Regions from separate parts of the Cellvibrio sp. BR genome, predicted to be linked through region 4. Evidence: predicted binding sites of a transcription regulator. Region 4 holds the regulator's gene; each other region holds the start of a gene.
What was found. The regulator FNR, encoded in region 4, switches genes on or off when oxygen is low (the NO sensors DNR and NnrR bind a similar motif). The targets are predictions, from matches to a motif close to TTGATNNNNATCAA.
Positions count from the first base shown of each region.

Region 1 (5,318 bases), on a different contig from region 4:
CGTTTGGATGCAGTGGAGCATTATTACCGTGCAAATGCTGAATCTTGGCTTTCCCTATCAGGCCGGCGATTTATTCAGCCTCGCGGCAATTGCCGGTTTAACCGGAGCGACACTCCGCATTCCAGCAAGTTTTTTTATTCGCTTGTGCGGTGGCCGCTACACCATTTTTTTAACCACCAGTTTATTGATGCTACCTGCAATTGGAACCGGTCTGGCTTTGCAGGATCAAAACACGCCGTTTTGGGTGTTCCAATTAATGGCGCTGCTCTCCGGAATTGGCGGGGGTAATTTTGCAGCGTCTATGTCTAACATCAGTTTTTTTTATCCTCGTAAGCAGCAGGGATTAGCACTTGGCCTAAATGCCGGGTTAGGTAATTTCGGTGTGACCAGTATGCAAATTCTGGTACCGCTGTTTATGACATTTGGCGCCTTTGGCGCATTGGGTGGCGACCCAATGGTGTTGAAATCTGCAAGCGGCACTTTAATCGGTGCCATCCCTGCGGGTACCGAAACCTGGATTCAAAACGCGGGGTTTGTCTGGTTACTGCTGCTCATCCCACTCGCTTTTGCGATTTGGTTTGGTATGAACAACATCAACACCGCAGAGGTAAGTCCCAATCTGGCAGGCGGAGCGCCGCGCTCTTTTGCGATCATTATCGCAATGATGTTAATTGGCTTCGCAACCTCGGCGCTGGGGCTGTGGCTAATCATGCCTGCCAGTGTCAATGGCTCCGGCTTTGGGATCCCCAAAGAACTGGTACTGGTGCTGGTATTGTTTGCCACAGTGATGTTACTCAAAGCGCTACCAGGGACTATTCGCACCAGTCTTGATCGCCAATACAAAATTTTTAACAACAAACACACCTGGGTAATGAGTGTGTTGTATGTGATGACTTTTGGCTCATTTATTGGTTTTTCAGCAGCCTTCCCGCTGTCTATTCAAGTCATTTTTGGTTTTAGTCATGTAACTATCGATGGAGTGATGACCCACAATACCCTCAACCCGAATGGCCCAAGCGCTCTGACTTACGCATGGATCGCCCCCTTTATTGGCGCACTCATTCGCCCGGTAGGAGGTTGGGTATCTGACAAGTTTGGTGGTGCACTGGTCACACAAATGTGTGCGATTGCCATGGTTATTTTGTCGATAGTTGCGGCTTATTACATGCGCATGGCCTATCAATCCGCCAGCCCTGAGCAGTATTTTGCGCCCTTCTTTTTAGTGTTCTTGGGTTTGTTTGCCGCAAGTGGTATGGGTAATGGTTCAACCTTCTGCTCCATCGCCAATATTTTTCCTAAAGAACAAGCGGGCCCGGCACTGGGATGGACCTCTGCGGTAGCGGGTTATGGGGCATTTTATATTCCGCAAGTATTTGGCGAGCAAATCAAAGCTGCCACACCGGAATATGCGATGCTGGGTTTTGCGGTATTTTATCTGGTGTGTGTGTTACTAAACTGGTGGTTTTATTTACGCAAACAGGGCGAATTTTATAATCCCTGAAAACCTTACAACCTTGAGCAGGTAGTGCAATCCAACCACTATTGCACCCCCTGCTCACCCCCCAAAAAATATTACCGACTAAATTACCTTGGAGTAACGAATTGTTGATGCGTTGTTAAGGTACTCATCAAACACCATACAAATTCTACGAATAAGCAACCGCCCCGCATTGAGAACTTCAATGCCCTCATCGTCAATGCTGAGTAACCCATCATCAATCATTGGTTTTAATTGCGCTAACTCTTTAGCAAAATGACTGCGCGAATCCAGGCAAAATGCACTATCAACAGCAGCAAAATTTAAATTGAAATGACAAATCAACTGATTAATTACAAATTGTCGCAAAAGATCTTCGCCGGTTAATTCGATACCTTTAATAAAAGGGATTGCACCCGAGTCAATTGATTTTTGATAATGTTCAACGCGTTTTGCATTTTGTATATAAACGTTGCCGAATGCGCTAATCGCAGAGGCGCCAAAAGAGAGCAAATCACAATCTCCGTGTGTGGAGTAGCCCTGAAAATTTCGTTGTAACTTTCCTGCTCTTTGTGCTTGTACCAAACTATCATCCGGTTTTGCGAAATGATCCATGCCAACATAAATATACCCAGCGCCCTGCAGACGCTCTATCGCCATATACAAAAGTTCAATTTTTTGCTCTGCTGAGGGAAGATCACGCTCGTTAATTAATTCCTGGCTCTTAAAAAGATGCGGCATATGGGCATAATTAAATAATGACAGGCGGTCGGGCGAAAGCTCGATCACTCTATTTAATGTTTCACCGACACTGGTCAAAGTTTGCATTGGCAGGCCATAAATTAAATCCATACTGATCGAGCGATACTCTTGTTGGCGTAGTGCCTTTACCAAGGCGCTTACATCTTCAACACTGTTATAACGATTTACTGCTTTTTGAACCTGAGAATCAAAGTCCTGCACACCCATACTGACTCGATTAAAACCAAGTTTACGCAAATGCCCCATAGTGTTAGTCGATACGCGTCCTGGATGAATCTCGATGGAGTACTCACCTGCGTCATCATCCAGCAATGTAAAGTGCTTGCGTGTCGCAGCCATCAGCCAAGACATTTCATCATCACTGATAAAAGTGGGGGTACCACCACCCCAATGTAATTGAGTTACAAGTCGCGCGGAATCAAATAACTCTGACTGCATCGCCATTTCCCGCTCCATACGCTCCAAATAAGGTTGCGCACGGCCTTTATTGTTAGTAACTACTTTGTTGCATCCACAATAAAAGCAAAGGGTATCGCAAAAAGGAATATGAAAATAAAGCGACAGCGGCCTTCCGCTCGCGTTACTCCTCTCAACCGCCGCTTTAAAATTGGACGCAGAAAAGCTTTCACAAAATTGTGGCGCGGTAGGATATGACGTATAACGCGGCCCGGTTAAATCATATCGTCTAATAAGATCCAAATTCCATTCAAGTGGAGCCTGAAAATAAGCCATAAAACAACCTTGATATCTGGTAACTCTAGTGCAGAGCTATTTGTGAGAAATAGCTTTTCAGCATACGCTTTTTATAAAATAAGCGATTGACATGTATCAATTTATTGAGCATGGGCACGCCGGATAATTTGATACATTAAAATTTATTTGATCCGAACCAATTTTATTTTGAAAGTAGCTTGGGAGTGTCAACTAGAGCCAGGGAAGTCAAACCTGGAGGTTGGCCAAACGACAAAGCAAGATCTGCTGAGACACACGGAAGATTGCGCCATCTTGTGGCTTAGCCTGTGCATTTATTGCCGATAATGGTGAGGATTGCTGGCCATCTTGTGTGTCATGCGAATTCAGCGGGTAAAGTTTTGATTCAAGCGGCTATGCCAGCTATCAGCTATCAAAGAGGCAATCATTAAACTTAATCTTTCTAGTGAGCCACCTGCAAATCCGACACTTTAACGTTGGAAGCAACTTGTATCGCAAAGCCCTTTATTTGTGGTGGTTGACGAAAATCAACATCCAGGCCTTTTTGCAGTACACGCGCGCGTCGTTTTTGATATTAACTCTGATACAAACAATACTGTTTCATATGTTGATCCTGCAGCTAACAACCTCAGGGCGCGGTAATGACCCAACCTCTAACCGAGTTAGTAAAATATTACGAGCAACTAGCTGGAACCGCTTGGGCAGGACTGCAGATTATTCATTATTAACAAAAAAAGCAGTGGCCATCATGCCTAACAGGCACAAATGCCATCGGCATTCGAATACTGATTATATGAAAACCCACCAAAAATCAGCTAGTTAGATATGCCAATTAATGGGTGATTATTTTCTAAAGTGTGTCATTTTATGATCCTGGACGCTTATGAAACATCCAAATAGGGGTGTGGAAACTTGGTTTTAGAATTAAAAATGACATTTTTTGCTTCAAATACTGTGTCAATTTATGAGTGAACCGACAGGAATTGCTGCAATTGCATCAAATGTATGTACGTGAATCGAGCAACCCTTGTAAACCATACACTGGCTCTCTTAATCTAGAACACTCAACCGACTTTCCAAGTTAATACCTTTAACCTACCCTCACTGTAAATCACCCGAACACTCCCATACAGCTTAGGGCAGTGTTCCGGCTCTTCTCCCGAATTTATGTTTGACAGCCACAAACTCTTTCGAGCGAAAAATAAGTCTAATTCGCTGTTTGCTAAAATATCGAAAAACCTTTCAAGTACCGTATGTCGCCACTCGCAACTAGAAAACACCAAGCCTGACAGCCACAACTTGCCTGATGGTGACACTTCAGCATTTTGTTTGAATGCAAACAAGCCGGATTCCCTTAAAAAATCAACTAGTTCCAAAAATCGTCGCTGATGATTTCGGTAAGTTCGGGTATGCAGTGTTTTTGGAATCAGGCCCCATTCGATTTGCAATTCTTGTTGTACTATTAAGTTTGGGCAATCGTTGCACTCCGATCGAGGATTGGGTTCAAAGTTTACCCAATAGTAATTTTCAAAACCTACTGGATAACGACGCCATTCGCATGGTGTATTGTGCAAACTAGCAATTTTTTGGCGATAGAGAGTAAATCGCTCTAAAGGTTTTAATGATTGTGCCTTTATTATTTTATAAGCTTCGTAAGTCGCCAAAAAAGTGTACCTATTAATGATAGGAAATATTTCTGCACTACCTTTTTTAGAGAACGGTTTAACGAGTAATTTAACTGGTAAATAGTCTGCGACTAAATATGACAGAGGAGCTGGAAGGTTTTCTATACAGCACAACCGCCCCAACCAATATTTTAGGTCTTCATTATGGGGATCCTCATAATTCAAATTGAACCATATCTCATCTTTTTGAAATTTTTTAATTTTTGAGTGCACGCCATTAATCCACTTTACCAATATCTTGGCGTAACCAAGATGCTCCTGAGACGAAACACAAGAAAGTGAAATGAATGGCCAATGCAAACAATTTTTTGAAAAAAGCTCAGTGAATGCTTGATAACGATATTTTGCACGCATTCGTCTGAGTGGAATAAGATGGAAAGGACATCGCTCTAGCCAAACCAAATCGTTAAGATAACTGTGATAACCCTCGCAGATACATCTCGGGCAATATTGAATTATTTTTTTATCAACCGGGGGCGAATTTAATCTATAACTTCCCATATTTTCCAGATCGGGTAGACCATCAAATGTTGCTTCAACCAAAACGATATCTTCACCTAAGATCTGGGCGACGTACTCAAGATATTCGTTTCGGTTATCGAATGTACGATCCTTGAAATCTATATATTTATCGAAATTTCGCGGAACAATCCCATTCAACGCGCAAAAGTTTGCCGTGAAGG
Region 1 is NZ_JH668206.1:133,487-138,804, forward strand. It holds gene O59_RS18865 (hypothetical protein) at 1-1,501, shown strand, start outside; gene hemN (oxygen-independent coproporphyrinogen III oxidase) at 1,580-2,971, opposite strand; gene O59_RS21870 (hypothetical protein) at 4,015-5,178, opposite strand.
Region 1: a site for FNR is predicted at 3,058-3,071, ahead of hemN (oxygen-independent coproporphyrinogen III oxidase). Genes of this name have one in related genera too.

Region 2 (5,318 bases), on a different contig from region 4:
TTCACCGGGGGCGAGGTCAACAATTTGGTTGGCGGGTACGCGGCTATCCGAGCAGCCTATCCATAAATATTCTGGCGCTTGCTGTTTGGCCAGGTTGGAAAAAAAGTCAGGCTCTTTGCGTTTGATATCTTCGGCCCATTTTACATTGCTGGCAAACAGGCTATCTAAATCACTCATAGTGGCTCCAAGGCGGGACTTAGCGGTTAAATGAAAGACGGGATTTCAGATCAAAAGCAGGTTTTGTAATTTAAAAAATCCGGTCACAAAAATCAGGCGGCAGTATAGGGGAAACTGCTTGGGAGGTGTTAGATTGCCCGTTGTTGGTGCAGTGAGGTGCTGTGAGTGTCTGGCAAAATTGTGGAATAAATAATATGAAGAATGAATCGTCGGTTAGTCTCTATTGGCACGATTACGAAACTTGGGGCGAAGTGCCGGCGATTGATCGCCCTTCGCAGTTTGCCGGTGTGCGCACGGATGAGTCGCTCAATGTGATCGATGAGCCTTTAATGATTTATTGTCAGCCAGCGCCTGATGTATTGCCAAAACCGGAAGCTTGTTTAATTACCGGATTATTGCCGCAAGTCGCCCAGAGCAAGGGCTTGCCAGAGTGCGAATTTATTGCCGCTATTCATCGTCAGCTCGCGCGTCCGGGGACTTGCGGTGTGGGGTATAACTCGATCCGTTTTGATGATGAAGTAACGCGTTATACCCTCTATCGCAACTTTTATGATCCCTATGAGCGCGAGTGGCGCAACGGTAATTCGCGCTGGGACATTATAGATATGGTGCGCATGACCCGTGCGTTGCGACCGGAAGGGATCGAATGGCCTAATTATGAGGATGGTCGCCCTTGCTTCAAGCTGGAAATGCTGAGCCAGGCGAACAATCTCAAACACGAGGCTGCACATGATGCGCTCTCTGACGTGTATGCCACCATCGCTGTGGCCAAGCTGATTAAAACCCGCCAGCCTAAACTCTATGATTACGCTTATCGTCTGCGCGACAAACGTTTTGCCGCCAGTATGATTGATATCGATGCTGCCAAACCGCTGCTGCACATTTCCTCCCGTTTTCCCGGTGAGAACGGCAACGCGGCGTTGATTGTGCCTTTAGCTATGCACCCCACCAATAAGAATTCGGTGATCGCTTACAATCTGAGCGCCGATCCACAAGCCTTGCTCAGTTTGCCGGTCGAGGAATTACAGCTGCGGCTTTATACCCGCACCGAGGATTTACCCGAAGGGGTAGAGCGGTTGGCGCTCAAAGAAGTGCACATGAATAAAACCCCGATGCTACTACCGGCAGCGATGCTAGATGATGCCACTGCCCAGCGTTTGCACATTGATAAGCAGCGTTGCGAGGCGCATTGGCAAGTTCTGCGCAATCTGACGTTAAGTGAGCGCGAATCCTTGCTGCAGCGTTTATATCAATTGTATTCGAGCAACTCTTTTGCGGAAAAAACAGATCCTGAGCAACTGCTTTACAGCGGTTTTTTTGATGATCACGACAAGCGTTTAATGACCCGCGTGCGCAATGCTGATCCTGAAACATTGGCTAATACCGCCTTTCCATTCAATGACCCGCGTTTGGGGGAAATATTGTTTCGCTATCGCGCCCGCAATTTTCCTGCCAGCCTCAGTGCCGAAGAGCTGCAACGCTGGCAGGAATTCTGCCGTTGGCGGCTGACTTCACCTGAGGCGCAATCTTCTCTGACTTTGATGGAGTTTGATCTGCGGATAAAAACGCTCAGTGAGGCGGAGTCCACCAGTGCTGAGCAGCGTCTGCTTTTGCAGCAATTAGCCGCGTATGGCAAGCAGTTGATGGCAGCTGGGTAAAACAGGGTTCAATTTGACTTTGCACAGGGTTTTAACGGCCGCAAGTGTGGGAATTTGGTCTGCTTGCGAGTACAATCCCGCGCCCAAGAAGGTACCGGTCTGCGGATTGCGACTCGTGATCGTGCCCTGTGAATTGTCAACGAGTGTTAGCGGGAGTCCCCATGTCATCTATCAAAAAAGTAGTGTTGGCCTATTCCGGTGGCCTTGACACGTCTGTAATCGTTAAGTGGTTGCAGGAAAACTACAACTGTGAAGTGATCACCTTTACCGCTGACATTGGTCAGGGCGAAGAAGTTGAGCCGGCCCGCGCTAAAGCTGAGGCGCTAGGCGTTAAGCAAATTTACATTGACGATTTGCGCGAAGAGTTTGTCCGCGATTTCGTATTCCCTATGTTCCGCGCTAATACCATCTATGAAGGTGAGTACCTGCTCGGCACCTCTATTGCCCGCCCTTTGATTGCAAAGCGTTTGATTGAAATCGCTAATGAAGTAGGTGCAGATGCCATTTCCCACGGCGCTACCGGTAAAGGTAACGATCAGGTGCGTTTTGAATTGGGTGCCTATGCATTGAAACCCGGCATCAAAGTAATCGCCCCATGGCGAGAGTGGGATTTGACCTCCCGCGAAACCTTGATGGCGTATTGTGAGAAGCACAATATTCCGGTTGATTACTCCAAGAAGAAAAAATCACCTTACTCTATGGATGCCAACCTGCTGCATATCTCTTACGAAGGCAAGGTTCTGGAGAACCCGTGGACTGAAGCCGAAGAAGATATGTGGCGCTGGACTGTTGCCCCTGAAGCAGCTCCAGACAAGGCGACTTACCTTGAGTTGACCTATGAGAAAGGCGATATCGTTGCTATCGACGGCAAGCCAATGTCTCCTGCTACCGTACTGGCTTACCTGAATAAGGTTGGCGGTGAGAACGGTGTTGGTCGTCTGGATATCGTGGAAAACCGCTATGTGGGTATGAAATCTCGCGGCTGCTATGAAACCCCTGGTGGCACCATCATGATGCGTGCGCACCGTGCAATTGAATCTATTACTCTGGATCGCGAAGTTGCCCATTTGAAGGACAGCTTGATTCCCAAGTATGCGGACATGATTTACAACGGTTACTGGTGGAGTCCTGAGCGTCTGATGATGCAGGCGATGATCGATCAGTCACAAACTCATGTAAACGGTGATGTACGCGTGAAGCTGTACAAAGGCTCAGTGAGTGTTGTCGGTCGTCGTTCTCCCGACAGCTTGTTTGATGAAAAAATAGCGACTTTTGAAGATGATGCTGGTGCATACAACCAAAAAGATGCAGAAGGTTTCATTAAACTGAATGCATTGCGTATGCGTATTGCTGCTAACAAGGGCCGTGTGCTGAAGTAATTTCCTTTTTAACCTGCGCTCCTGTGAGCGCAGGTACTTTATTTACCTGGGTAAATAAAGTGTTCGGGTTAATTCCGTATAAATAATTTGATAAATATCAATCCTGTAACTACTTGCGTGGGACAAAATGCCACACATGAGGCAAAATGCCGCACCTTCAGTAGGGTTATAGGCTTGATGATTGCCGTGAAGCTCCGTGCGGTAAGTTGCACGGCCAGAGACAAACAAGTTTTCATTTCTCTTTAAGTAACAGGAAAGTCCTATGGGTAGTCATGCGACTGTAGCTGGGGATCCTCCAGTATACGACTTCGATATAGTACGCAAGTTCTCCATTATGACCATTGTATGGGGCATAGTGGGTATGGGCGTTGGTGTGCTTATCGCATCACAATTGGTGTGGCCAGGTTTGAATGACTTGCTGCAACCCTACACACATTTCGGCCGTTTGCGCCCCCTGCACACTAATGCAGTAATTTTTGCGTTTGGTGGCTGTGCGCTGTTTGCGACTTCTTACTACGTTGTGCAACGTACCTGTCAGACCAGTTTGTTTGGTGGTTGGTTAGTGCCATTTACTTTCTGGGGTTGGCAAGCCGTTATTGTATTGGCCGTAATTACTTTGCCGCTGGGCATGACCTCCTCTAAAGAGTATGCAGAGCTGGAATGGCCAATTGATATTCTTATTGCACTCGTTTGGATTTCTTATGCGATTGTTTTCTTCGGCACCATTGTTAAGCGTAAAACTTCCCATATTTATGTAGCTAACTGGTTCTACGGCGGCTTCATTCTTACCGTTGCCGTGCTGCATATTGTCAACAGTGCTGCAGTGCCAGTAACTCTGACCAAATCTTACTCTGCCTATGCCGGTGCTGCCGATGCTATGGTCCAATGGTGGTACGGTCACAACGCAGTAGGTTTCTTCTTGACCGCTGGCTTCCTTGGCATGATGTACTACTTTGTACCCAAACAAGCGGGTCGCCCTGTTTACTCCTATCAGTTGTCTATCGTGCATTTCTGGGCGTTGATCTCCCTTTACATATGGGCTGGTTCTCACCATTTGCATTACTCCGCTTTACCGGATTGGACTCAATCATTAGGTATGGTGATGTCATTGATTCTGTTGGCTCCAAGCTGGGGCGGTATGATCAACGGTATTATGACCCTGTCTGGCGCTTGGCATAAGCTGCGCACTGACCCAACCCTGCGCTTCCTCGTTGTTGCTTTGTCCTTCTACGGTATGTCTACCTTCGAAGGCCCAATGATGGCCATTAAAAACGTAAACGCACTCTCTCACAATACTGACTGGACTGTGGGTCACGTTCACTCTGGCGCACTCGGTTGGGTGGCAATGATTTCTATCGGCGCCCTGTACCACATGATTCCGAAACTCTTTAATCGTGAAGAAATGCACAGCGTTAAATTGATCAATATGCACTTCTGGTTGGCCACTGTGGGTACTGTTCTTTATGTAGTGGCTATGTGGATTAACGGTATCGGTCAAGGTTTGATGTGGCGTGCATTCAACCCCGATGGTTCTTTGACCTACAGCTTTATTGAAACCGTCGTGTTCAGTAAAGGGGGTTACATCATGCGTCTTATTGGTGGTGCTTTCTTCCTGACCGGTATGCTCGTGATGGCCTACAACACTTATCGCACTGTAAGCGCTTCCAAAAAAGAAGCAGCTGCAAATGCTACCCAGCCTGTTCAGGCACCAGCTGTTTAAGGGGAATGCCATGAAAGGTCATGAAATAGTTGAGAAAAATATTGGTTTGATGACTGTATTTATGGTCGTCGCTATTAGCTTCGGTGGTTTGGTGGAGATTGTTCCGCAGTTCTTCTTGAAAGAGACTACCACCCCGATCGAAGGTTTGAAGCCTTACACCGCCGTGCAGTTGGAAGGTCGTGATATCTACATTCGTGAAGGTTGCCACGTTTGCCACACCCAGATGGTGCGTCCGCTACGCGCTGAAGTCGAGCGTTATGGTCACTATTCGGTCGCCGGTGAGTCTGTGTACGAGCACCCGTTCTTGTGGGGTTCCAAGAGAACCGGTCCGGATTTGGCGCGCGTAGGTGGCCGTTATTCCGATGACTGGCATAAAGTGCATTT
Region 2 is NZ_JH668203.1:233,387-238,704, reverse strand. It holds gene can (carbonate dehydratase) at 1-177, opposite strand, end outside; gene sbcB (exodeoxyribonuclease I) at 372-1,835, shown strand; gene O59_RS14170 (argininosuccinate synthase) at 1,997-3,214, shown strand; gene ccoN (cytochrome-c oxidase, cbb3-type subunit I) at 3,477-4,934, shown strand; gene ccoO (cytochrome-c oxidase, cbb3-type subunit II) at 4,945-5,318, shown strand, end outside.
Region 2: a site for FNR is predicted at 3,302-3,315, ahead of ccoN (cytochrome-c oxidase, cbb3-type subunit I). Genes of this name have one in related genera too.

Region 3 (5,318 bases), on a different contig from region 4:
GGTCGGCCATGCGGTTTCTAAAAATTTGCGCGACTGGACACTGCTGCCAGATGCCATCGCACCCACCCAAGGCGATGATAATGCGCCCGATTCTTTTACCACCTGGACTGGCTGCGTTATTAACGTCGGCGCTGAGTGGTACATGTATTACACCGGCACCAAGCGCGCAGAAAAAGGGTTGGTGCAGCGTGTATGTTTGGCTAAATCCCCCGATTTAATTCATTGGACCAAACACGACAGCAATCCGGTGGTGGAGCTGGATGAGCGTTGGTACGACGGTTTGAATTTGGATTATTGGCACGATGCCTCCTGGCGCGATCCCTGGGTGATGAAAGATCCACAAACGGATTTGTACCATATGCTGGTTACTTGCCGTGTTAATCGCGGTGAGCCGGATGGTCGCGGTGCGATTGGCTATGCTTCTTCCACCAACTTGCTCGACTGGGCAGTGGGCGATGCCTTTCTGGCACCGGGTTGGTTTGGTGAAATGGAAGTGCCGCAGATCGAAAAAATTGGCGACCGCTATTATTTATTCTGTTCGGTATCCACACGTTTCCACTCCGCAAAACACAAAGCCGAACCTGGTTGTGAACCGCAAACTGGCGTGAAATATTTTGTCGCCGACTCCATGATGGGGCCTTACGAATGCATGGGTAATGGCTTTTTGACCGGCCCCAAACAAGACGGCCTCTACTCTGGTCGTTTGATTAAAGGCCCGGATCAAGCCTGGTATTTGCTGGCCTTTATGGGCAACGATGCGCAGGGACAATTTGCGGGTAATATCATCGACCCAATCAAAGTTGTCGTTGCAGATGATGGTAGTTTGTCGCTGCTGGATTAATGCCCGCTTCATTCCTCGTTTAAATTTCTGTCCAATTAAATGCCCAATCGCCGAATCCACATCGGCGGCTGGGCATTTGTGTTTGATGGGGTAGATACCCCGTTTAATTCTGGTTAATCAAAAAATAAATGCTGCACCTCTTGCCAATACTAAATCACAGTGATTTAATTAATCGCATTGGTAGCCCTTAGTGGTATTCAACAATAAAGTAAGTGGCACTAGCCGTTTAAGAGATATGTATGCAGCTTGAGTCTCCCCAAATCGATAAGCGTTTACTGGGTGCCATTGAAGCGGGTGGCACCAAATTTAATTGTGCCGTGGCGGATATGCAGGGCAAGGTGCTGGCGCAAGCGGCATTTCCCACCACAACCCCGGCAGAAACACTTGCTCTAGCGCGCAATTTTTTTAGTGATGCTGTGCGCTCGCGCGATACTTCACTGGCGGCGATGGGCATTGCCAGTTTTGGCCCGGTAGAATTGGATCGCGGTGCGCCTAATTATGGTTTTATCACCAAAACACCCAAAGCCGGTTGGTCAAATACCGATATTTGCGGTTATTTCCGCACAGCCTTTAATGTGCCCGTTGCTTTTGAAACCGATGTTAATGGTGCGGCGTGGGGTGAGTTGGTCGCTGGTGCTGCACGTGATTGCAGCCATTTTATTTATGTCACTGTTGGCACCGGTATAGGTGCCGGCATAGTAGTGAATGGCAAATTGTTGCAGGGCGTCACCCATCCGGAAGTGGGGCACATGCTGATGCCGCGCGCTTCGCTGCAGGATGACTACCAGGGTTGCTGCCCGTTTCATAAAGGCTGTCTGGAAGGTTTGGCATCTGGCACAGCTATTAACAAACGCTGGGGTATTAACGGCAAAGACCTGCCCGACGACCACGCTGCCTGGGACTATGAAGCCCATTATCTGGCGGCTATGTGCGTAAACTTAACCCAGTGTTTTGCACCGCAAAAAATTATTTTAGGCGGTGGGGTGATGGATAAAAAATTACTCTTTCCGCTGGTGCGTAGTAAGTTTCTGGAATTAATTAATGGCTACGCGCCGGAATCGATTTTAACGCGGGTGGATCAATACATAGTGCCTACTGGCCTTGATGGTAAAGCGGGAATTGTGGGGGCGATTGATTTGGCGTTAATGGAGTTAGGCACTGCACAAGTGCCGCACTCGTTTTAGTTTTTTAGTTCTTGTTTGTTTTTTTGCTCGTCTAGCTTGTCGTGGCAGATTCGTCTGCCTTTTGTGCCCGATGCGGTAATCGCATCGGGCTTTTTTATTTGGGCTAGAGAGATATTTCTAAATAATTTTAGAATAGCGAATCTGTGCTGAATCCTGTTTGGCTTTTTGCAGATATTCATCAAACACCATACACACCCGACGAATTAATAAACGTCCTTTATTGTGTACGCTAATGCCTTTCGCATCGATATTGAGCAACCCATCTTCTTGCATAGGTTTTAATTGCGCGAGCTCGTTTGCAAAATAATGGGCAGCTTCTATATCAAACACCTCCTGTAATTCGGCAAAGTCCAATTTGCAGTGACAAATGAGGCGATTAATCACAAAGCGGCGCAGCAGGTCTTCATCGTTCAGGGTGAAACCTTTATTGATGGGCAATAAACCCATGTCCATTTTTTGTTGGTAAGCATTTAATTCCTTGGCGTTTTGCACGTAGACATTGTCGATCATGCTGATAGAGGAAACGCCTACCGCCAATAAATCGCAATCGCCGTGGGTGGAGTAGCCTTGAAAATTGCGTTGCAGTTTTCCAGCGTCTTGCGCGCGCGCCAATTCGTCATCGGGTTTGGCGAAATGATCCATGCCTATGTAGCGATAGCCTGCTGCTTCCAACGTTTGAATCGCGAACTGTAGCATTTCCAGTTTGGCGCTGGCGGAGGGTAAATCCTGCTCGTTAATTAATTGCTGGCTTTTAAACAGATGCGGCATGTGCGCGTAGTTAAATAGCGATAAGCGATCCGGGTTCATGTCGATCACCTTATTTAAGGTATCGCGCAAACTGTTAATGGTTTGTAGCGGCAAACCGTAAATTAAATCCATGCTGATGGATTTATATTGCTGTGCGCGCAATGCCTGGGTGAGTTCACTCACTTGTCCCACGGTGTTGTAGCGATTAACGGCATTTTGTACGCGCTCATCAAAATCCTGCACACCCATGCTAACGCGATTAAAACCCAGCTCACGCAAATGCCCCATGGTTTTTGTGCTCACCCAACCGGGGTGAATTTCCACCGAAAATTCTCCGCTATCGTCATCGGCCAAGGTAAATAACCGGCGCGTGGCGTGCATCAATAGCGACATTTCGTCATCGCTGATAAAAGTCGGTGTGCCGCCCCCCCAGTGTAATTGTTTAACGGTTTTGTCCGTGTTAAATAAATCCGCATAGAGCGCAAGTTCTTGAATCATGCGCTGCAAATAGGGCAGGGCGCGGCTTTTATTGTTAGTCACAATTTTGTTGCAGCCGCAGTAGTAACAGAGGCTATCGCAGAAGGGGATGTGAAAATACAGCGAGAGCGGGCGGCCAGCTTTATTGCTACGGCCGATGGCATTGCGCAGCGACGTTTCGCTGAAGGCTTCTTGGAATTGCGGTGCAGTAGGGTAGGAGGTGTAGCGCGGCCCGGCCAGATCGTAACGCTGCAGCAGTTGTTTATCCCAATCCAGCGGTTGAATAAAGAGTGACATTGGCAATTTTCCCGAAGAGTTTCGCCCATGGTAAAAACTTGCGCTGTGCAGTGACTTGATGTGGATCAAGCCTATAATGCGGGCTATCTGAATAATTGCGCCGATTTTTACTGGCGTGCGCGCCATTTCTTTTTATTGACGATTTACCCATGACCAATTCTCTCGATACTGTTTACGCTACCGACCTCGATTTGCTCTACGACGAGATCGCCGATGCCTTGGCCAGGTCGGGTTATATAGTGTTGCAAAACCCGCTGCCGGACGATTTATGTAATGGCTTATTGCTGAATTTGCAGCAGCAAGACACGGCGTTAAACCCCGCCGGTGTAGGGCGGCAGGGTGATTACCAGCGCAATAACACCATTCGTGGCGACGCAATCCAATGGTTGGAGCCAGGTGTTCCCGCTGTCACTGAATTTTTATGCTGGATGGATAAACTGCGTGAAGCCATGAACCAGCGTTTGTTTCTCGGTTTGTTTGATTACGAAAGCCACTATGCGGTTTATGAGCCGGGTGCGTTTTACCAAAAGCACCGCGATGCATTTCGCGGTAAACCCGGACGCAAGTTGTCCAGCGTGCTGTATTTGAATCCTGAGTGGGATAAAACCCAGGGCGGTGAATTGGTGCTCTATGATGAGGCGGGTGAGAATGAATTGCTGCGCCTTGCACCAGAATATGGCAGGCTGGTGTTGTTCTTGAGTGAAGATTTTCCGCATGAAGTGCTGCCGGCCACCGCCCGGCGCCAGAGTATTGCGGGTTGGTTTCGGATTAAACCCCTGTGATGCCCGCTTGACCCAAATTGCGTATGCGTTGGCAGCTTTATTGCAACGGTTGGATGTAGCCTGCTGAAATTCTCCGGGGACGGGAGAAACGGACATCAGGGAGGAGACTTCGGCGGGCGCTATAACAATGCTAAAAGCGCATACTCTAGAGAGCGAGGCCGCGATGTTAAAGGAAGTCACTATGAGTGAAATGAAAATAGATTGGCAGAATTATCACTCTGGCCATTTCTATGATGAACTGATTCGCGCGCCCGGCCAAGCCCGTCCGGAAACCCGTCACCTCGCCCAGTATCTCGCCTCGCTCAGTGGTGCAGAATTACAAGAGCGAAAGTTGTCGGCCGAACTCGCTATTAAAACCATGGGCATTTCATTTACCGTTTACAGCGATGCTGGCAACATCGACCGCGAATGGCCCTTTGATATTATTCCGCGCATTATTCCGCAACGTGAATGGCAAAAAACCGAACGCGGATTAATCCAGCGTTTAACCGCGTTAAATTTATTTATTAATGACATCTACAACGATCAAAAAATTATTAAAGATCGTGTTGTGCCCGCTTACCTCTTTGAAGATTCGGTCAATTTCCGCAAAGAATGTATCGGCATGAAACCCGCCTATGGCGTGTGGTCGCATATTTGCGGCAGCGATTTAATTCGCGACGACAAAGGTGAATTTTTTGTGCTGGAAGATAACTTGCGTGTCCCTTCCGGCGTGTCCTACATGCTGGAAAACCGCAAGGTGACCAAACGAGTATTTCCGGAGCTGTTTGAAAATCACAATATTGTGCCGGTTACCGAATATCCCAATCAATTATTTGACACACTTGCATCGCTTTCACCGCGTCAATCCGAGCGCCCGGAAATTGTGGTGCTTACGCCCGGTATTTATAACTCCGCTTATTTTGAACATTCTTATCTCGCCCAACAAATGGGTGTGGAATTGGTGGAAGGCAGTGATTTAGTTGTAGATAGCGATGACTGCGTTTATAT
Region 3 is NZ_JH668203.1:408,709-414,026, reverse strand. It holds gene O59_RS14950 (family 43 glycosylhydrolase) at 1-841, shown strand, start outside; gene O59_RS14945 (ROK family protein) at 1,081-2,025, shown strand; gene hemN (oxygen-independent coproporphyrinogen III oxidase) at 2,143-3,546, opposite strand; gene O59_RS14935 (2OG-Fe(II) oxygenase) at 3,696-4,328, shown strand; gene O59_RS14930 (circularly permuted type 2 ATP-grasp protein) at 4,519-5,318, shown strand, end outside.
Region 3: a site for FNR is predicted at 3,602-3,615, ahead of hemN (oxygen-independent coproporphyrinogen III oxidase). Genes of this name have one in related genera too.

Region 4 (5,318 bases):
TGCCGTTATCCCATTACCGAAGAAGACAAACAGTCAGAGCGCTATATGTTGGGTGTGTGCTGCCCGCGCTGTTTTGACAAACTCACTGAGGAACAAAAAACGCGTTTTTCCGAGCGTCAAAAGCAAATCGAGTTGGCCAAACAGCGCAATCAAGCGCACATAGGTGTGTTGCCACCCGAGCGTCAATTGCGTCGGGCGCAAAAACTGGAGTTGCGCGAAGAACAGCGCCGCAAATCAGCGGCGGCTGAAAATGCTGCTGCAGTAAATGGTTAAGCAAATAAGTTTGTACTTAGCTGGGGTGCTTGAGGTGGCCCCGCTAAATAGCCAATAGCTATTTTGTCACATAAATAGTTTATGATTTAATGCAGGTTCCGTTAATCATCATCAGTGGTAGTTATGAATTTTGAGGATTGGGTGGCCGATATGGCTGCCGGCACAGCGACACATACGAGTGGTTTTAGTATTCGTATCGAAGGAAACCCCAAGGACCCGAGTGATGTTTATCCCGGCAAATTTCCAGAGGGTATTAGTTTTGTCGATCAGGCAAGGCTCTTGCGATCTGGCCTGGAGTTTCTGGCAAAAGCCAGCGGCAGCGCGCCCAAGTCCTGGCATTCCAGCCCGGTAGCCGATGCTAAATCCGAAGCGATAAAAGCGCGGGAAGAGCTGGCCAAGCATTTTGCAGAGCGTCCCGACAAACCTGAACGGCCAGTGCTCTCGTTGAAAAAGAAATCCTGATCGCGGGTTCCAGCACACAATAAAAAACCGGCCATGTGCCGGTTTTTTTATTGCGGTGGTTGTGTCGATTTTATCGCTTACTTAAAGCAAGCCGCGGCGTTGCAGTTCAAGGTAGTGTGCATCCACATTTTTAAACAGCTCATCAAATTTTTGCCCTGCCGGTGCAGTAACCAACTCCAGGCTTTCCACTTCCGCACGGGGGCGCATCATGATTTTGTGCAGCTCTTCAGCAGTGCCATTCAGCGATGCAAGAATTTTTTCCGTGCTTTCTTTATCGCGGAAAATACGGCCTTGCTCAGTCAATTGCAGATAGTTATCGCACTCTTGTAGCCAGTCTTTGCGTTGCAAAATAAAGTTGCGGATATTCTTTGCTCCGCCGCGATGTGCCGTTGGCAATTGTTTTTCGCGATAGGTTTGCAAGCTCTTGCGCCCATGCAGTAAAAAATCCATCCCGGTAGTTTTGCAATATTTCTGGTTGAGGTAGCTGGCAAACTTAATATTATTTGCCGCTTCGGCCTTGGCGCGCTTACAGGTTTCGTCGCAAGCGAGGCTGAATGGTGAAAAACAAATAAGGGTGATGATCAAAAATATCTTCTTCATAGGGTTCGCCATTATTAAAGTTATTGGAAAGCTAAACAGCAGATACGTGATATAAATCACTTTTTAAGAAACGTCAAGTATTGTAAATAAAATAGCCCTTACTAATTACTTATAGATCTAAGCCTAGGCCAACCCGCAAAAAATACAAATAATTACCCCTTAGCCTCACTATCAGGGGTGATACTTAATTCAGAAGGTCAAGAGATGGTTGGCACGGGAGAAACATAATAGGCGTGGGGAAAATCAGATGATGGGCATGCAAGATCGCACCAGTAGTGATAAACCACTGGTGCGATTGAAACATTAACCGAAGAAACCCATCGGGCTTTTGGTGATGGCGACACTGATGATGTAAGCGAATACTACGAGTGCGTCAATCCATAGTATTTTTTGCACCAGGGGTTTGCTAACTTTAAAGGCACCTACACCCAGAATAATAAAAACAACCAAACCAATAATTTTTGCCATCAACCATGGTTGTTCACCTGGTTTCATGCCCAAATGTACCGCGAGCACAATACCCGAGACCAACATAATGGTGTTGATAATGTGGGGGGCAATTTTCAGCAGTTTTTTATGCAACATGGATGAATTCATAAATAACAAAACACCACGCACTAAAAAAATGAGCAGCGAAAGTACAACAAAAGTTAAATGCAAATGTTTAAGGGCTAAGTACACGGGGGGTTCCTTTTTTGTTTATGTGAAAATTATTGAAATTGTTGGTAATAAACTCAGGTGTCCGGGCTGAGCGCTTTACCTACCAGTGCGAGCATGCTGTCACTCAGTGGTAATTTCAGTGCGGCGTCATGGCCCGTGGGTGACATTTTGTTCCAGGTCTTGCGGATAATATCAATCAGTTTTACTTCATCGTGTTTGCTAGCAAAGTCTTCTAAATAAAATTCAATAAACACCAGGCAAATCACATCTTCCAGTGTTTGTACTTCTTCATCGCGCTTTAAACTGCGTTTAAGCAGCAAGTCTTTTACGCGAGAGATGATTGTTTCGTCGTAACCCTGTGCGGCCATAATTTCACCGGCGATATCGCCGTGCATTTGCGCTAAATCCAGACGCCACTTTTTATAGCCGCTACGATCCATTGGGTAGTCAGAGCGCGGAATCTTCCAGCGACAAATATGCTGGCTGCGTGTCGCGAGCTGTAACGCTTCGGATGCATCGGGGCAAAAACGTGACAGCTGTGCACTCATACGTTGGGCATAAATCCATTCTTTGGCAACGGTTTTGCCTTCTACTATTTCGCTATTCGGGTCTTGCAGGTTGGCGGCATCAAATGCGGCGAGGGTGTCTTGCAAACGCTGGTTGCTGATCATTGTAGGTGCTCGTGGTTTATTGCAGGTGCTTGCAGTGGTTAGCAGTGGCCATCGCCATTGGCGATATTGCGCAGCAACTCCATGTTAGTGATGAGGACTTCTTTTTTATCCACAGAAATCACCTCCTGTTTTTGCAAGCGAGTAAAAATACGGCTGACTGTTTCAATGGTCAGGCCCAAATAATTGCCAATATCGGTGCGCGACATAGGTAAGCGGAAGGCATTGGCCGATAGCTGGCGGCGGCTATTGCGGCTGGAAATACTTAGCAGTAGGGCGGCAATGCGCTCTTCGGCGCTGCTTTTGCTCAGCAGGGTAATAATTTGCTGATCCTGGGTAATTTCGCGGCTCATCAATTGAAAAAAGTGACGTTGCAGATTAGGGATTTGCAAGCTCAATTCTTCCATGCGATTAAACGGAATTTCGCACACCGATGCGGTTTCTAATGCGATTACTGAATTGGTGTAGCGATTGTCGGCAATACCATCCATGCCGACTACCTCGCCGGGCAAATAAAACCCGGTGACTTGTTCTTCACCGTTATCACTCAGGGTCAGTGCTTTTACTGCACCCGAACGAATGGCATACACCGAGTGAAAGTGGTCATTAGCGCGATAGAGATAATCGCCTTTTTGTAGCGGTTTACCGCGTTGGATAATGCCGTTCAGGCGGTCGATATCTTCAATGTGCAGGCTGATAGGCAGGCAAATAGTATTTAAACGGCAATTGCCGCAGCTGACGCGCTTATCGTGAGGGCAGCTTGAATCCTGGGTTTTTACAATGTTCTGATTAGCTGTCATGGGTCCACCACCTCGAATATAAGACTATGGCAGGAAAACTCCGCGCCAACAGTATGATGAGTGATTGTTGCAGCTTTAACGGGGGCGGTAAATAGTTGATTTAGCTCAAATGTCTGGATAAATTTAATACGGCGGGAGATGTCGTGGAGTAGTGCTACCTTATAACTAAAAAGCCATAATCTTTGTCAAATCACCCTCTTTACTTGCAGCGGGCCGAATAATATATTGGCCCAGCTGGCCAGTTAGCAGCATTATTTATGGTAAGTCACATCGTTGTACTAGCAGTGAATCTCTTAGCACCTCGTTTTGTTTTTCATAAGTAAGATCTGAATCCGCCAGCGCAATCCCACTTGGGGTATTCATTTTTATTTAAAGAAACATCGAGGTTTATTATGGCTAGAAGCACTGGTACCGTTAAATGGTTCAACGAGTCTAAAGGTTTTGGTTTTATCGCTAGCGAGGCCGGCCAGGACGTATTTGTTCACTACAGCGCAATCAGCGGTTCAGGTTTCAAAACCCTGGCTGAAGGCCAGCGTGTAGAGTTCGACGTAAAACCAGGTCAAAAAGGCCCACAAGCCGAGAACGTAATTGGTTTGTAATTCGCCGCGCTTGCGCATTTGAGCAAGCAGTAATAGGAAGCTGCCCGGTTTAATCCCGGGCGGCTTTTTTTTTGATGGGATTTTTGTTTGTGATGGGAATAGCAATGTGGTGAATGCGAGTTAATTCGCCACCACAACGCGGTTGCGTCCTGCTTCTTTCGCGCGGTACAGCGCCTGATCCGCCCGCGCGAGCCATGCGTTAAAAGAGGTATCCTGCGCAGAAAAAATAGCTACACCCAAGCTAATCGTTGCGCGGAGTTCTTTGGTCTCGTGATAAGCCGCAGTTGTCGCAATGCGATTGCGCATCCGCTCGGCAAATTGCAGTGCACCTTCTGCGTCGGTTTGCGGCAGTACAATCACAAATTCTTCGCCACCATAACGGCTGGCGATATCCATCCCGCGCGCTTCCGCTTGTATCGCCTGCGCAATATTACGGATCACCGCATCACCCGCGGCGTGACCATAATGATCATTAATATTCTTAAAATGGTCGATATCTAATATCACCAGCGCGCCACCGCTGCCCATACGGCTGGCGCGGAGCCATTCACTGCTCAAGCGTTCATCCATAGTGCGACGATTGAGCAGACCGGTAAGACCATCAGTTTGGGCAAGGCACTCCAGGCTTTCGTTGGCACTGTGCAGATCACTTAATAATTCATTGGTTGAGCGTTGCCAGCGGGTAAACAGTTGGTAACCAAAAAATGCGATAAATAAAATAATCATCGCGAATACCCAAAAAAATACCCAAGTGGTCTGCTGCAGAATCATGATGGCATTACTCACTTCAGCACTCATGGAGCTGCTGCTAGTGATAAGCGCGCGATCCAACTGATTGCTCGCTAACTGAATCGTAGCCGCACCGTACACCAGTACACCGATGGTAATTGCCCCCAGCAGGCGCAATACCGAGCGCCGTACATTGCCGCTGGCAAGGCGTAAATAGGCAGGGTGATGTTGTTGCCAGCGCGCAATTTTGGGCCACAAGAGCGCGAGCAATGGGCCCACAATAAATACACTTTGCAAAAATGCGCCCAGCCACCAACCCTGCCAAATTGCCAGCAGGGCAGTGCGATCAATGTGGTTGGTATAACACCAAATGAGTGCGCCGCTGGAGCTAAAAATGCTCGCCACAAAACTCAGCTGGATATAAAACAATAATGAATTGGAGTCGCGTAAGTTTTTATTCGCTGGAATCGCTTGATAGCCAACCGCCAGAATCGCAAAACCCAATGGGTTCGCGCAGGCAAAAATGA
Region 4 is NZ_JH668201.1:981,839-987,156, reverse strand. It holds gene O59_RS09485 (rhodanese-related sulfurtransferase) at 1-273, shown strand, start outside; gene O59_RS09480 (hypothetical protein) at 397-735, shown strand; gene O59_RS09475 (hypothetical protein) at 817-1,335, opposite strand; gene O59_RS09470 (SirB2 family protein) at 1,639-2,016, opposite strand; gene O59_RS09465 (DUF4202 domain-containing protein) at 2,070-2,666, opposite strand; gene fnr (fumarate/nitrate reduction transcriptional regulator Fnr) at 2,705-3,463, opposite strand; gene O59_RS09455 (cold-shock protein) at 3,856-4,062, shown strand; gene O59_RS09450 (GGDEF domain-containing protein) at 4,183-5,318, opposite strand, start outside.